Regions from separate parts of the Propionispora hippei DSM 15287 genome, predicted to be linked through region 3. Evidence: riboswitches for the same ligand, from Rfam matches in the RefSeq annotation. Region 3 holds a riboswitch; each other region holds the start of a gene.

Region 1 (3,030 bases), on a different contig from region 3:
ACAATGTGAATATCCTTCCCGGCTGCTCAATTCCTCCAGGGTAGCCGTAACAACCTGTTCATTTTCATAGGACAGCGCCAGACAAACAACTGCCGGCGTAGCTGCCGGCCAGCCGGCTGCCAGTAAATACCTGGCAATCGTACGGGAATTATTCTCACTGTCTGTTAAAATCCCCAGTTTTTTATCACACCGGTAAGCCAACGCCGCTGCATCGGCTTTGCGCCCATGCAGGCTGATCAGTGTGGCATCCTGCCAATAGTCGCTTGTACGGGCAAATGCCAACTGCAGGGAACTGATGCCGGGAATCACTTCGATGCATGCTGGGGGAAACCGGCGGCGGATCGCCGGCAATAAGCTGTAAAATCCCGGATCGCCGGATACCATGACAACCACATCGTGCGAGGCCAGTTCCTCTTCTATATAAGACAACACACCGGCAATATCGCCGTCAATGACTTTGCTTTTTACGCCTGCCGGCGCCAGCGTTTCCAGCGCCCGTTTACCGCCCACCAGAACGCGGGCCTGCTCAATGGTTCGCTTGGCAACCGGCAGCAGATAGTCCGCCGAGCCGGGCCCGATGCCTGCCACAATTATTTTATGTTCCACCCTAACTTCTCCCCTATCCTGACGGCACCTGCATCCATGCCCAATATGGACCCCTGCAGCGTGACAATGACCGTTCCCACTTCCAGGTCCTGAAATACATACCGCATGGCCCGTTGACTGGCCCGTTCCGCCAGCACTGCATGCACCTGCCGCAAACCGGCGTTTTCAATAAGCGGCAACGCGGCTTCGGTAGTGGCGCACCGCAAAATGGCCTGAACCGTCTGTTGTGACGCCCCCAGCGATGCGGCATAAGCCGCCAGCGTTTCCATGCGGCCGTCGGCCATACGGTTATGAGTATGAAAAATTCCGGCCGCCACTTTGCAAATCTTCCCCAGATGGCCAAACAGCAAGACCTGCTTCATCCCGTACCGAACGGCCTGTTCCAACATAAAGCCGATAAAATTGCTGGTTTGCACAATCTGCTCGGCCGGCAAACCGCATTTTTTTATCGCAATATCCTGACCGATCTTACCCGGCGCAAACACCACCGCATCGTGGCCGAGCGCTTTCACCACGCTGATCTGAGGCGCCAGCGAGTTTTTAAATGCTTCTTCCGACATAGGCTCTACAATCCCGGTTGTACCAATAATCGACAAACCGCCCTCTATACCCAGTACAGGATTTAACGTACGGGCCGCCAACGCTTCGCCGCCGGGAATGGATACGGTGACAACCGCACCCCAACCCGGGGGCAGAGCGTCCCGGACAGCCGACAGAATCATCTGACGGGGTCCCGGATTAATGGCCGGTTCACCGACAGGCACGGACAAGCCGGGCAGCGTAACCGTTCCCACGCCGCTCCCCGCCCGTAAAACAATATCCGCGCCTTCCGCCATCTCTACCGCTGCCTCAATCGTAACGCCATTAGTAATATCGGGGTCGTCGCCGGCATCCTTCACGACTGCCGCCTTACCAACCCGTTCGGTTCTGCTGCTGTCGGCAATGGCAACAGCAATGGACTTTTGCTGAGGTGACAATACAACAACCTGCTCCACCTGCTGGCCGCACCAGGCCAAAACAGCGGCCTTGGCTGCTGCTGCCGCACAGGTGCCTGTGGTAATCCCTGTTCGCATTTGTTTGAACAAACTAAAAAACCCCCTGTGACAAGAGGGTAAAAAACAACACAATGTAGATTTTACCCACCTGCCCATCTTCCGTAGGTCATAACGGTGTGTGTTAAAATAGGCAGGTCTCCTGACTTCGGATCAACGCACATCCGCACCTTCCCGGTTATCCCAGTGGCTACCGCGAATCTGCTCCCCATCACAGTGGCGGGACCGCTCCGGAATTTCACCGGCATTCCCTTTTAAGCATGACAAGCACCTATTTCCTTCCTTATTCAGCTACGGCAATATCGCCTGAAACCATCCTGCAACACCGGGGAATCACTCATTCTAGGTAACCGCTGATTTGAGTGATCCTGTCAGCCTAGCGAGAGATTTTTTCGCCGGGCAAGGAAGTAAAACCGCAGGAATAAGCGGCCCCTATTTCAAGATTTTGCTGACGCAGCCAGGCGGAAAAAGATCCGTCAGGACGCGCAGCGTGAATTAATCAGCGGTTCCCTTGCAAATTTTGTCTTATTTTATCTTATTCCACCCCGGCGCCTTGTTTTCCTGCTTGGCCGGTCCGTTAAGACACTGTTTATTATTCCTGAGTACGTACACAGCCTGACAAACCTTTTTCCGCCAGTCCGGCAGGCTCATTACATCAATGGTTCCCTAACAGAGCCAGATTATACAGACAGACCGGATGTGAAAAGGAAACGTTCAACCTTGCCTGAACGTTTCCTTCCGAATAGCTACCGCTGGGCATATAACTGGTTACCCAAAGCTAAGGCTTTTTGATTTTTTTCTTCCGTACCGCGCGGCACCCGGGCCAGTACTGCCTTGATTAAAGACGCTTCACTAACCGCACCGGTCGCGGCCACCAGCGCCCCAAGTGCAATGATATTGGCAAACATGGCATTGCCCAGTTCCTCGCGGGCTGTCCTGGTAATCGGCAAGTCAATCACTTCGGCCTCACGGCCGGAGATTTCCTTTACCAATGTGGAATCCGCCAGCAGTTTGCCGTTTTTCTTTAGTATATCGGCATACTTGTTGCAGGCTTCCTGGCTCATCACCAACAGAATATCCGGCGCCAATACCTTGGGATAGTCAATCTCGTCTTCACTGATAATGACTTCGGCCTTACTTGCTCCGCCACGGGCTTCCGGTCCGTACGACTGGGTCTGTATGGCCTGTTTTCCGTCAAGAATGGCGGCCTCCGCCAAAATGATGCCGGCCAGAATCAACCCTTGTCCGCCGGTACCACTTAAACTGATTTCCAGCATTACGCCTTGCCCCCTTCCTGCAGCCGCGCCACCAGTCTGGCATATTCCGCCGTATATTCCGCCGTGGGCGAATGGTAGAGCTCACCGATAACAAA
Region 2 (3,030 bases), on a different contig from region 3:
TTAGAAAAAGCAGCAGGGCAAAAGAACCGATGATTTTCAGACTGCAGATAAACAGGTTCTCCGGTCCATGATGAGCCAGCTCGGAAATATCAAACAGGTCGGATACCAGCTTGGACATCATCTCCCCGGTATTGTTACGGTCATAGTAGGAAAAGGACAGCCGCTGGTAGTGGTCGAATAAATCCTGCCGCATGTCGCTTTCCATGTGGGCGCCCATAATATGGCCCCAGGTGGTAATATAATACTGACATGCATACCGGATACCATACAGAAAAAACATACCGGCAGCGATCCAGCCCAGAATCGGCAAAATTTCCGCCGCGCTGCGGACAAACACGTAATGAGTCAGATAATACAGAATCTGGGGAAAGGCAATATCAACCAATGCCACCCCGGACGCACATGCCAGATCGATAAAGAAAATTCGCCGGTATGGCTTATAATACTGAATAAAACTGGACCAAATCGACATAGTTACCTCCATTGTACACAAACTAAGCAGCGCTCGAGACCGGCAGCAGGTCCCGTAAAAAGCGCTTTCAGGGAACATTCCGTGTAGTTGAAAAACACCCCTTGTCTCCATCTTACCATATTCCTCTAGGCAAGCGCAAAAAGAGACAGAATTTCCCCTCAAAACAAATAAGAACCGCCTGTCTTCCGGCGAACGGTTTCTTGCCATTATTCCATCTGTCAACTCTTCTGAACACTATCCTGATGTGGCAAATGCCACGGGTCCTGCATTTCGTTTTATCCAAACCGGCCTAAGATCATAGCAAATTTTGTCGAAAATACATTGACAACAGGAAAACCAACTGATACGATAACCCATAGTAAAGATTGAAAAAATTTCATATGGTTTGAAACAGGTGTCCGAAAGGACTTAATAGGGAAGTCTGATGTAAGGTCAGCGCGGTCCCGCCACTGTATCAGGGAGCAAATTCGCAATTATGTCACTGGGGCTACAGCCTTGGGAAGGCGCGAAGGAGCTATGAACTGGAGCCAGGAGAACTGCCTGTTTAGCAATCACCGTTTGACCTGCGAGCGATGGGAAGGGGATTTACTTATTGTGAATATGAACAATGAGCTTTTTCTTTGCATGGGAAAAGCTCTTTTTTATTTGCTTCCGGTCAGAGGTATGGTTGCTTTTATTTCAAAATTGACAGAGGAGCGAAAAAGACACCATGTATTCTACTACAAAAAAATCAGGGATTATGCTGCTGGCCTGTATGGCAATAGCCACATCGGTACAAGCAGCTCCGCCGGAAACAGCTTCGCCAGAGACGGTGGCAACAGAAAGCAACCGGGAGGCGGAAGGAAAAGCAACAGAGTCAGACCAAATTCCCGAATATACCTTCGACGACTTTATCGTTACAGCAACCAGAGTCGCCAAAAGACTTAAAGATGTACCGGCCAACGTGACGGTTATTACCGCTGAGGATTTAAAGAAACGCAATATTTTCAGTTTACGGGAAGCCTTGCAAAATGAAGTCGGCCTGTATGTGAAACCTACGGCAGAAGTGAAGGATGCCCTGTCAATACGTGGCTTTGGCAGCGGCAATATTCTTGTCTTGTACAACGGCCAACAGATAAATACCTCTTTTGACGGCAGTGTAGCCTGGGATTCCTTCCCCATCAGCGACGTGGAAAGAATCGAGATTGTCCGGGGCGCCGGTTCCTCGCTCTACGGCGGACATGCAGTTGCCGGCGTCATCAACATCATTACCAAAAAGCCGGCTCCGGCCAGCGGTGAAGTAAAGACCGATCTGACCCTGTCAACAGGCAGCAACAATACCTGGCAGCGGGGAATTAGAATTGGCGGCAGCACCAACGATAAGCTTTCCTTCAATACCGGTTATGAAAAGCGTTCTACAGACGGCTATTCCGGTTACTACGTTACACCTGGTAAGACTATAGGTACTCCCACCCTAAATGTAACACTCCCCAAACTTGGCAACGGGACCTATCTACTTGGCGGTCGCGGCGAAAAAAGCAAGCTAAGCGAAAATTACTTTCTTGACCTGAATTACCTGCTGGATACCACTAAAACCCTGTCCTACTCATACATGCATAACAACTACCAATATGCCTATCACAACCCTTTCACCTACGCTTATGACGGCAGCGGCAATCCTCTCTTCTACGGTACTATCCGGACTCAGGACAATACCTATGTGACCTTATCCCCTTCCGCTTATCTGGGCTATGTTGGCGAAAGAGAGCAGGACCTTCACAGACTGAAATAAGAAGACACAGAGAATAAGATCACTGTCGGGCTGGGTCTGTCCGATGTGACGAAAGAGGGCTACAGTCAAGCCGGTTCCTCCGCCAACTCAATCAACTGGACAGGCAGCGGCACCTTAGCGATGTATCCCAGTAAAAACTATAATCTGGATGCCCAAAAAACCTGGGATTTCAACCGCCATACCATCGTCTCCGGCTTTAGCTGGATAAAAGAAAAAATGACTTACAGTTCTTACGCGCTGAGTCACTGGCGCGACTGGAGCACCGTGGGAGCTTTAACCACCCAAAGCGAAGGTTCCACCAACTCCTGGGCCGTTTTCACTCAGGATGAATATGCCGCTTCCGACCGCTGGACCATGTATACCGGCTTGCGCCTGGATCAGTACAATAAAGAAGGCGGCTACTGCTTAGTCAGTGGCAGCAAACAGGATTATCCCTCTGCCGAATTCACCGAGCTAAGTCCGAAACTAGCCTTCGAATATGCCCAGAACGACCGCACCAAGTACTACGCCAGTTACGGTCATTCCTTCAATCCCCCGACAATCTATAAGTTATACCGCCGGGCTGGCACTGACATGAGTTCCATACAAGCCAATCCCGATCTAAAGCCGGAGACCTCAAACACCTTTGAAATCGGCATGAAGCAGCAAATGGATCAGAAAACCTCACTGGGTGTCACCCTGTTCCATGTGAAAACGGAAGATAAAATAGTTTCAGCAATCAAAAATTCGGTAAAGGCTTACTATAACTTAGACAGCGGAACTGCCAAAGGTATCGAATTTGAACTGA
Region 3 (3,030 bases):
GATCAAATGACCGATAACAACGATGAGTTTTCGCCGGATGAAAGCCGTGATAATGAAGCTTACCAAGCCAATTTATCTAACCCATTACCGCAAAAAGTGACGAGAAAAGTTCATCTGATGAGCGGAGTAAGTGGCAGCCAGGGGTATTCCGCCGGTAATAGCAGTGGCGGTGGAACTGGCGGCGGCATTGGAACTGGCACGGAGTCCGGCCAGGGCAGCCAGTCAGGCAGCGGTGCAGGCAGCAGCAACGGGGCCGGTCAGGGCTCCGGTTCTGCCGTGCCGGGAGGGATTATTCCACCCAGCATCGTTTCTTCACCCGAGCCGTCCTACCCAATGACGGCTCGCGAGGAAGGACGGCAAGGCACAGTGAGGGTGCGGATTCAAATTTTAACCGACGGTTTGCCGGGAACGGTAGAAGTGGCGGTTTCCAGCGGCTACACCGATTTGGATGCGGCGGCAGTGGCCGGGGTGAAAAAATGGCGCTTTACTCCGGCAAAGTATCGCAGCACCGGGCAGGCTTTTGTGAGTTATCCAACGCGCGATGTCGTATTTAATTTGCGCAAATAGAGTTACACGCCAATTTAAATTATATTCTGTGCTATAATGAAAAAGTAAGTGTCAAAAACAGATTGAGGTAACAGTATGAATATGAACAACAAGGGTTTAGTTATTGTGCATACAGGGAATGGCAAGGGCAAGACGACTGCTGCCTTAGGGATGGCATTGCGGGCCTGGGGACAGGGAATGCGGGTGCTCATCCTGCAATTTATAAAAGGCGGCTGGGAGTATGGCGAATTAAAGGCAGCGGAAAAGCTGGGCCCTAATCTGGTGATCCGGCAGATGGGCGAGGGCTTTGTCCGAGGTTCGTCGGAAAGCATGATGGAAGAACATAAACAGGCGGCGGCTGAAGCGATGCAGGCGGCAGGCGAGGAATTGGCTTCCGGTCGATGGGATATGGTGGTTTTGGACGAGATTAACTATGCTATCGGTATGGACCTGATCAGCGAAGAAGCGGCTCTGCAACTGATTTCTCATAAACCGGACCTGGTACACGTAGTATTGACCGGCCGCAATGCCCGGCCGAAAATTATTGAGACGGCCGATTTGGTTACCGAAATGAAAGAAGTAAAGCATCCTTATAAGGCGGGTATCAAGGCGCAAAAAGGGGTGGAGTTTTAGCCGGTTCGATTGACCTATTCCCAAGAAATGTGGTACTATAAAGCTGTTTGCAACTACATACCGATGAAACAGGTGCCCGTAGTGCTCTACCAACCTTGAAAGCAGAAATTGCTGACGGCCAAAATTTCGTCCCGCCATTATTTTTCAGTTCCAAAGTTGGCAGAGCACTAGGGCTTAATAGGGAAGTCCGGTTTTATTCCGGCGCGGTCCCGCCACTGTAATGGGGAGCAACCTCAAAATATGCCACTGGAACTATGGTTCTGGGAAGGTTGAGGGCGTGATGAACCAGAGCCAGGAGAACTGCCTGTTTGACAGTCACCGTTTTTACCTACGAGCGATGGGGAAGGGGATTATACACGAGATGTGCGTGTTCCCGGCTGATTTAGGCCGGTTTTTATTTTTTAACAAAGAAAGCAGGAGATAGGCATGGCAGGTATATTTTATGGTATTGGCGTGGGCCCGGGAGATCCTGAATTACTAACCTTAAAGGCAGTTTCCGTCATCCGGGAGGCAGATGTTATTATTGCGCCGAAGACGGAAAAAAAAGAGGACAGTGTGGCCCTTTCCATCGCTGCCCCATATGTAAAAGAAAATGTGCAAATTGTAAAACTGGTATTTCCGATGGTATCGGACAGTGATACCCTGTCTGAAGCGTGGGAGTACAACAAAAATGTGATTGTCGATTTGTTGAAAGCCGGGAAAAAGGTGATTTTTCTTACCTTGGGTGATCCGATGTTTTATAGTACTTATATTTATGTGTTCCGCTTACTGGAGAATTGTGGCTATCCGATTGAGACTATACCCGGCGTGCCGGCCTTTTGCGCTATCGGTAGTAAACTTGGCTATCCGCTGGTGGAAGGCAATGATATCTTAAGCATTATTCCGGCAACGGCTTCGCCGGATAAGGTGGACAAGGCTTTGTCCGTAACGGATAATGTGGTGCTTATGAAAGTATATAAGAATGTAAACGACATAGTTGATAAACTGCACCAACATAATTTATCCGGCCAGGCAGTGATGATCAGCCGCTGTGGTTTGCCGGAGGAAGAGGTTATTTGTGATCTGGACAGTCTGAAAGGCAGAAAGATAAACTATCTGTCCACCATCCTGTCGCGCCGGGGGTAAGCGGACCCAACAATAAGTGAGGTGTTTACATTGAAAACGAAAATGCCTGTTTGGCGGATGTTTACGGTATTTATCCTGTTGGCAGTCCTGCTGGCCGGCTGTGGCAAAGCGCCGGCGGCTAGTCAGGACAGTTCCGGCGGTAAAGCTTTTCTGACCATCAAGGACGATAGTGGCCGGGACGTAGTGCTGGAGCATAAACCGGAAAAAATTGTGGTGCTGTCACCTTCTTTTCTTGATGTATTGTATGCCGTAGGCGGCAAGGCTGTGGGGCGGCCCAGTTCCAAGAATGGGGACATCCCGGCCGCTGCCCAGCAGGTAACCGAAATAGGTTATGTCTATAACATCAACATGGAACAGGTTGCGGCGTTGCAGCCCGATCTGGTCATTGCCTATCAGGGCATTCATGAAAAACTCATTCCTCTGTTGGAAAGCAACCATATTCCATATATTATGGTAAGGTTGAAAACCTACCAGGACATTCTGGACAAGCTGAAATTATTCGGGGCTATTGCCGGAACGCCGCAAAAGGGCGAAGAAGTTGCCGCCCAAATGGACGGGCGGGTACAGAAGCTGCTGGGCAGCCTGCCTAAACAGCCGGTCAAAGTGGCTATTTTACATACTACTGCCAAATCGGTTACGGTGGAACTGGAAAATAGTATTGCCGGTAATGTGGCTAAGGAACTTAAATTGACCAATATTGCAGCCGGAACGATGGCGGGAGCCGAC
Region 4 (3,030 bases), on a different contig from region 3:
GGCCAAAATACCCGGCCATTTCCAGGTTGCTGCCGTCGGCCGGTTGAGCGATGGCGTGGCAACAGAAGAGCGTTCTATTTTTTCACCTTTCCTGAGCCACCCCAGCAGACCGGATAGAATAACAAAAATGAGCGCTATATCCAGAAGGGCCCATAGAATCTTTAAAATAAGCAGTTCGTGATTGTGGATGTGCAGTTTCAACATATAGCCGGCAAAAAACAAATAATCCGGTAAAGGTTTTGTGAAATATTGCGGCTCCATACCTTTTTTGTCCGGGATAAAAACAAGCTGCCCCAAAAAATCCAGCGGATTCTCTGTCGCCGGTGTAATGTAGAAAACATAAGCCGGCGGCGACTGCCTTCTATCCGGTAAATCAAGCGAAAGGATCACATCGTCAGGAAAGGTTTCCATTACAAAAGATTTGGCTTCAGCCAGGGAAAGATGTTTTCCCGCCGCCGGAGCTGACTGCCAATAGTCCTGGGCCGCCGTCTTTGAATCCTGAATATACAAACCGTAGCTGAGTGAAAAAACAACAATAACAACGCCGCTAAAACATAAAATAATTGCCCAAACAGCCGTTACAATGCCCAAAAACTTGTGCCAGCTAAACCACCGCTCCCGCCAACTGCGGTTGCCAATCAGGGCAAAGGGGCTTCGTTTCATAAACGGCCCGTAAAGCACGCAGCCGGACACAACCGAGACCAGGCTCAAAAAGCACATGAAACCTAAAAACACCATCCCGCCCTTGCCCATGCCAAGATACATATGCAGACGATGCATCTCATGCATGAATTCGGCCAGCCAGGGGTATTTTATTTTCTCCTGGTGCCAGGGCTGCAGGGTATGGTCTGACGGATAATAGGCAAGCTGCTCGCCACCCATGCTTAACCGGGCAGCGACCGGCTTGTTGCTGTCCTTGTCCTGAACCCGAAATAGTATTCTTCCCTCATCGGGCTGGACCGAAATACTTCGTATCGACTTGCCGGAATAGCCTTCCTTCACTAATCTTTCCCCAGCGTCTACTTCCCTCCAAATTTGCCTGTAATCTGAGGCGGGATGCATATTTTCTTTATCCAAAAGATTAAAGTCATGGATTTCCGTCTTAAATAATAACGGCAGCCCCGTAAGGCAAAGCAATAGAAAGAACAGCAGGCAAATGAAACCAATCCAGCGGTGAATTTTATACCAATAACGCATAGTTTTTCCTCCTGAATTGAAAATAAAAAAGAGCCTTTTCCGCACACATATGCAAAGAAAAAGGCTCATGCAAAAACCGCAAGCAAACCAAATCCCCCTCCCCATCTCTCGCAGGTCATAGCGGCGATTGTTGAACAGGCAGTTCTCCTGACTCAGGTTCCTCATCGGCTCACACCTTCCCAGAAATATATCCAGTGGCATCTTGTGAGCGACTCCCCTTACAGTGGCGGGACCGTGCCGGCTTGTACCGGCTTCTCTATTAAGCGCAATTGCACCTGTTCCAAATCTGTTATTTTTCTCGCTTACTATACTGCACTTTTGGGGAAATGTCAATTGGTACTTTATTAAGTATTCTTTATGCAGTCAAATTGTTGAAAAATAATAGCTTAACTTATTCGGTAAATAGAAAAAGACCCGCACCAACCAGAGTTGATGCGGGTCCTGCTTTGAATAAATTAACGTTTCGAGAACTGCGATGCTTTACGGGCTTTCTTAAGACCGTATTTGCGGCGTTCTTTTTCACGGGGGTCACGAGTCAGGAAGCCGGCCTGTTTCAAAGACGGGCGGTACTCGAGATCCACTCTAAGTAAAGCACGGGAAATGCCGTGGCGAATGGCGCCTGCCTGTCCGGAAGGACCGCCACCCTCTACCTTAGCCAATACATCATACTTACCAATCGTTTCGGTAAGATTTAATGGCTGTTTTACAATCAGTTCAAGAGTTTTTAAACCAAAATATTCAACAAGCGGACGGCCGTTGATAATTACATTGCCTTCTCCCGGAACCAGACGAACTCTGGCAACCGAAGTTTTTCTGCGGCCTGTGCCGTAGTAGCTAACTAATGCCATACTCATGTTCCTCCTTTCCGGTATTATCTAATATCAAGTTCCAGTACTTCCGGTTGCTGAGCGGCATGCGGATGATCAGCACCTTTGTACACGTTCAATTTGCGGTACATTTGACGTCCCAGGCTATTTTTCGGCAGCATGCCTTTAATAGCGATTTCCAGAACTCTTTCCGGCTTCTCAGCCAGCATTTTTCCGGCAGTAGTGAAGGTAGTACCTCCTGGATAACCGGAATGACGGAAATATGTTTTTTGGATCAATTTTTTACCAGTAAACGCTACCTTAGCTGCGTTTACTATGATGACATGATCTCCTGTATCAACATGCGGAGTAAAAGTCGGTTTATGTTTTCCGCGAAGAATTTTGGCTACTTCAGCGGCTAATCTACCTACAGTCTTGCCTTCAGCATCTACAACATACCATTTACGTTCTACGTTGGCTGCGTTTGCCATAAATGTTGTTTTCATAGTATCCCTCCTTGTTGCAAAAGTTACGGGTTGGTTAGATTCTGAACCTGAATTCCGGGGCTAATGGAATACATGGCATAAATCTCATAAAAACATTTTAATCAATCTGACTGGTAAAGTCAAGGATTATCGAGGGATAATTTGCATTTTTTATCAGGAATGCTCTATCTTTTTTATAAATTGGAAACTTAATACGATTCCGACAGGAAAACCTGTTAAGGCTTCCCAGTGCAACAAGTCTTTGAGCGGCTTTCGCCATCGAAAGCCGCTCAAAGATGAAACTCCCCTCAGGATGCCCCACAAGTGCTTATTTATACAAATATATTAAAGAAACCACCGACAACGCCGATTACAACCATCAGCAGAATGATTCGGACCGAGGTCCATTTCTTTTGCAGCAAACCATATACACCCATCGTAGCGGCCAGCGGCAGAATATGGGGCAAGATCGCGTCGAACAGGCTTTTCTGCAACGAGAACTCCGCCCCTGAAGTGACGACAGTCAGACCGCAGGTCACCTT

What was found. Region 3 has a riboswitch for cobalamin ahead of cobI (precorrin-2 C(20)-methyltransferase). Riboswitches for the same ligand answer to the same signal wherever they lie in the genome.
Region 1: another riboswitch for cobalamin. It lies ahead of cbiD (cobalt-precorrin-5B (C(1))-methyltransferase CbiD); the one in region 3 lies ahead of cobI (precorrin-2 C(20)-methyltransferase).
Region 2: another riboswitch for cobalamin. It lies ahead of F3H20_RS05410 (TonB-dependent receptor); the one in region 3 lies ahead of cobI (precorrin-2 C(20)-methyltransferase).
Region 4: another riboswitch for cobalamin. It lies ahead of F3H20_RS17020 (PepSY-associated TM helix domain-containing protein); the one in region 3 lies ahead of cobI (precorrin-2 C(20)-methyltransferase).

What each region holds. Positions count from the first base shown of each region.
Region 1 is NZ_FQZD01000004.1:61,743-64,772, reverse strand. Features, by position in the region: gene cbiE (precorrin-6y C5,15-methyltransferase (decarboxylating) subunit CbiE) at 1-606, opposite strand, end outside; gene cbiD (cobalt-precorrin-5B (C(1))-methyltransferase CbiD) at 591-1,691, opposite strand; cobalamin riboswitch at 1,774-1,948, opposite strand; gene F3H20_RS00295 (2-oxoacid:acceptor oxidoreductase family protein) at 2,405-2,935, opposite strand; gene F3H20_RS00290 (thiamine pyrophosphate-dependent enzyme) at 2,935-3,030, opposite strand, start outside.
Region 2 is NZ_FQZD01000007.1:194,663-197,692, reverse strand. Features, by position in the region: gene F3H20_RS05415 (ABC transporter ATP-binding protein) at 1-472, opposite strand, end outside; cobalamin riboswitch at 848-1,030, shown strand; gene F3H20_RS05410 (TonB-dependent receptor) at 1,182-2,243, shown strand; gene F3H20_RS05405 (TonB-dependent receptor) at 2,289-3,030, shown strand, end outside.
Region 3 is NZ_FQZD01000030.1:38,758-41,787, forward strand. Features, by position in the region: gene F3H20_RS14670 (energy transducer TonB) at 1-567, shown strand, start outside; gene cobO (cob(I)yrinic acid a,c-diamide adenosyltransferase) at 649-1,179, shown strand; cobalamin riboswitch at 1,320-1,501, shown strand; gene cobI (precorrin-2 C(20)-methyltransferase) at 1,606-2,304, shown strand; gene F3H20_RS14685 (ABC transporter substrate-binding protein) at 2,335-3,030, shown strand, end outside.
Region 4 is NZ_FQZD01000042.1:27,693-30,722, reverse strand. Features, by position in the region: gene F3H20_RS17020 (PepSY-associated TM helix domain-containing protein) at 1-1,197, opposite strand, end outside; cobalamin riboswitch at 1,318-1,491, opposite strand; gene rpsI (30S ribosomal protein S9) at 1,653-2,045, opposite strand; gene rplM (50S ribosomal protein L13) at 2,069-2,509, opposite strand; gene F3H20_RS17005 (PTS system mannose/fructose/sorbose family transporter subunit IID) at 2,821-3,030, opposite strand, start outside.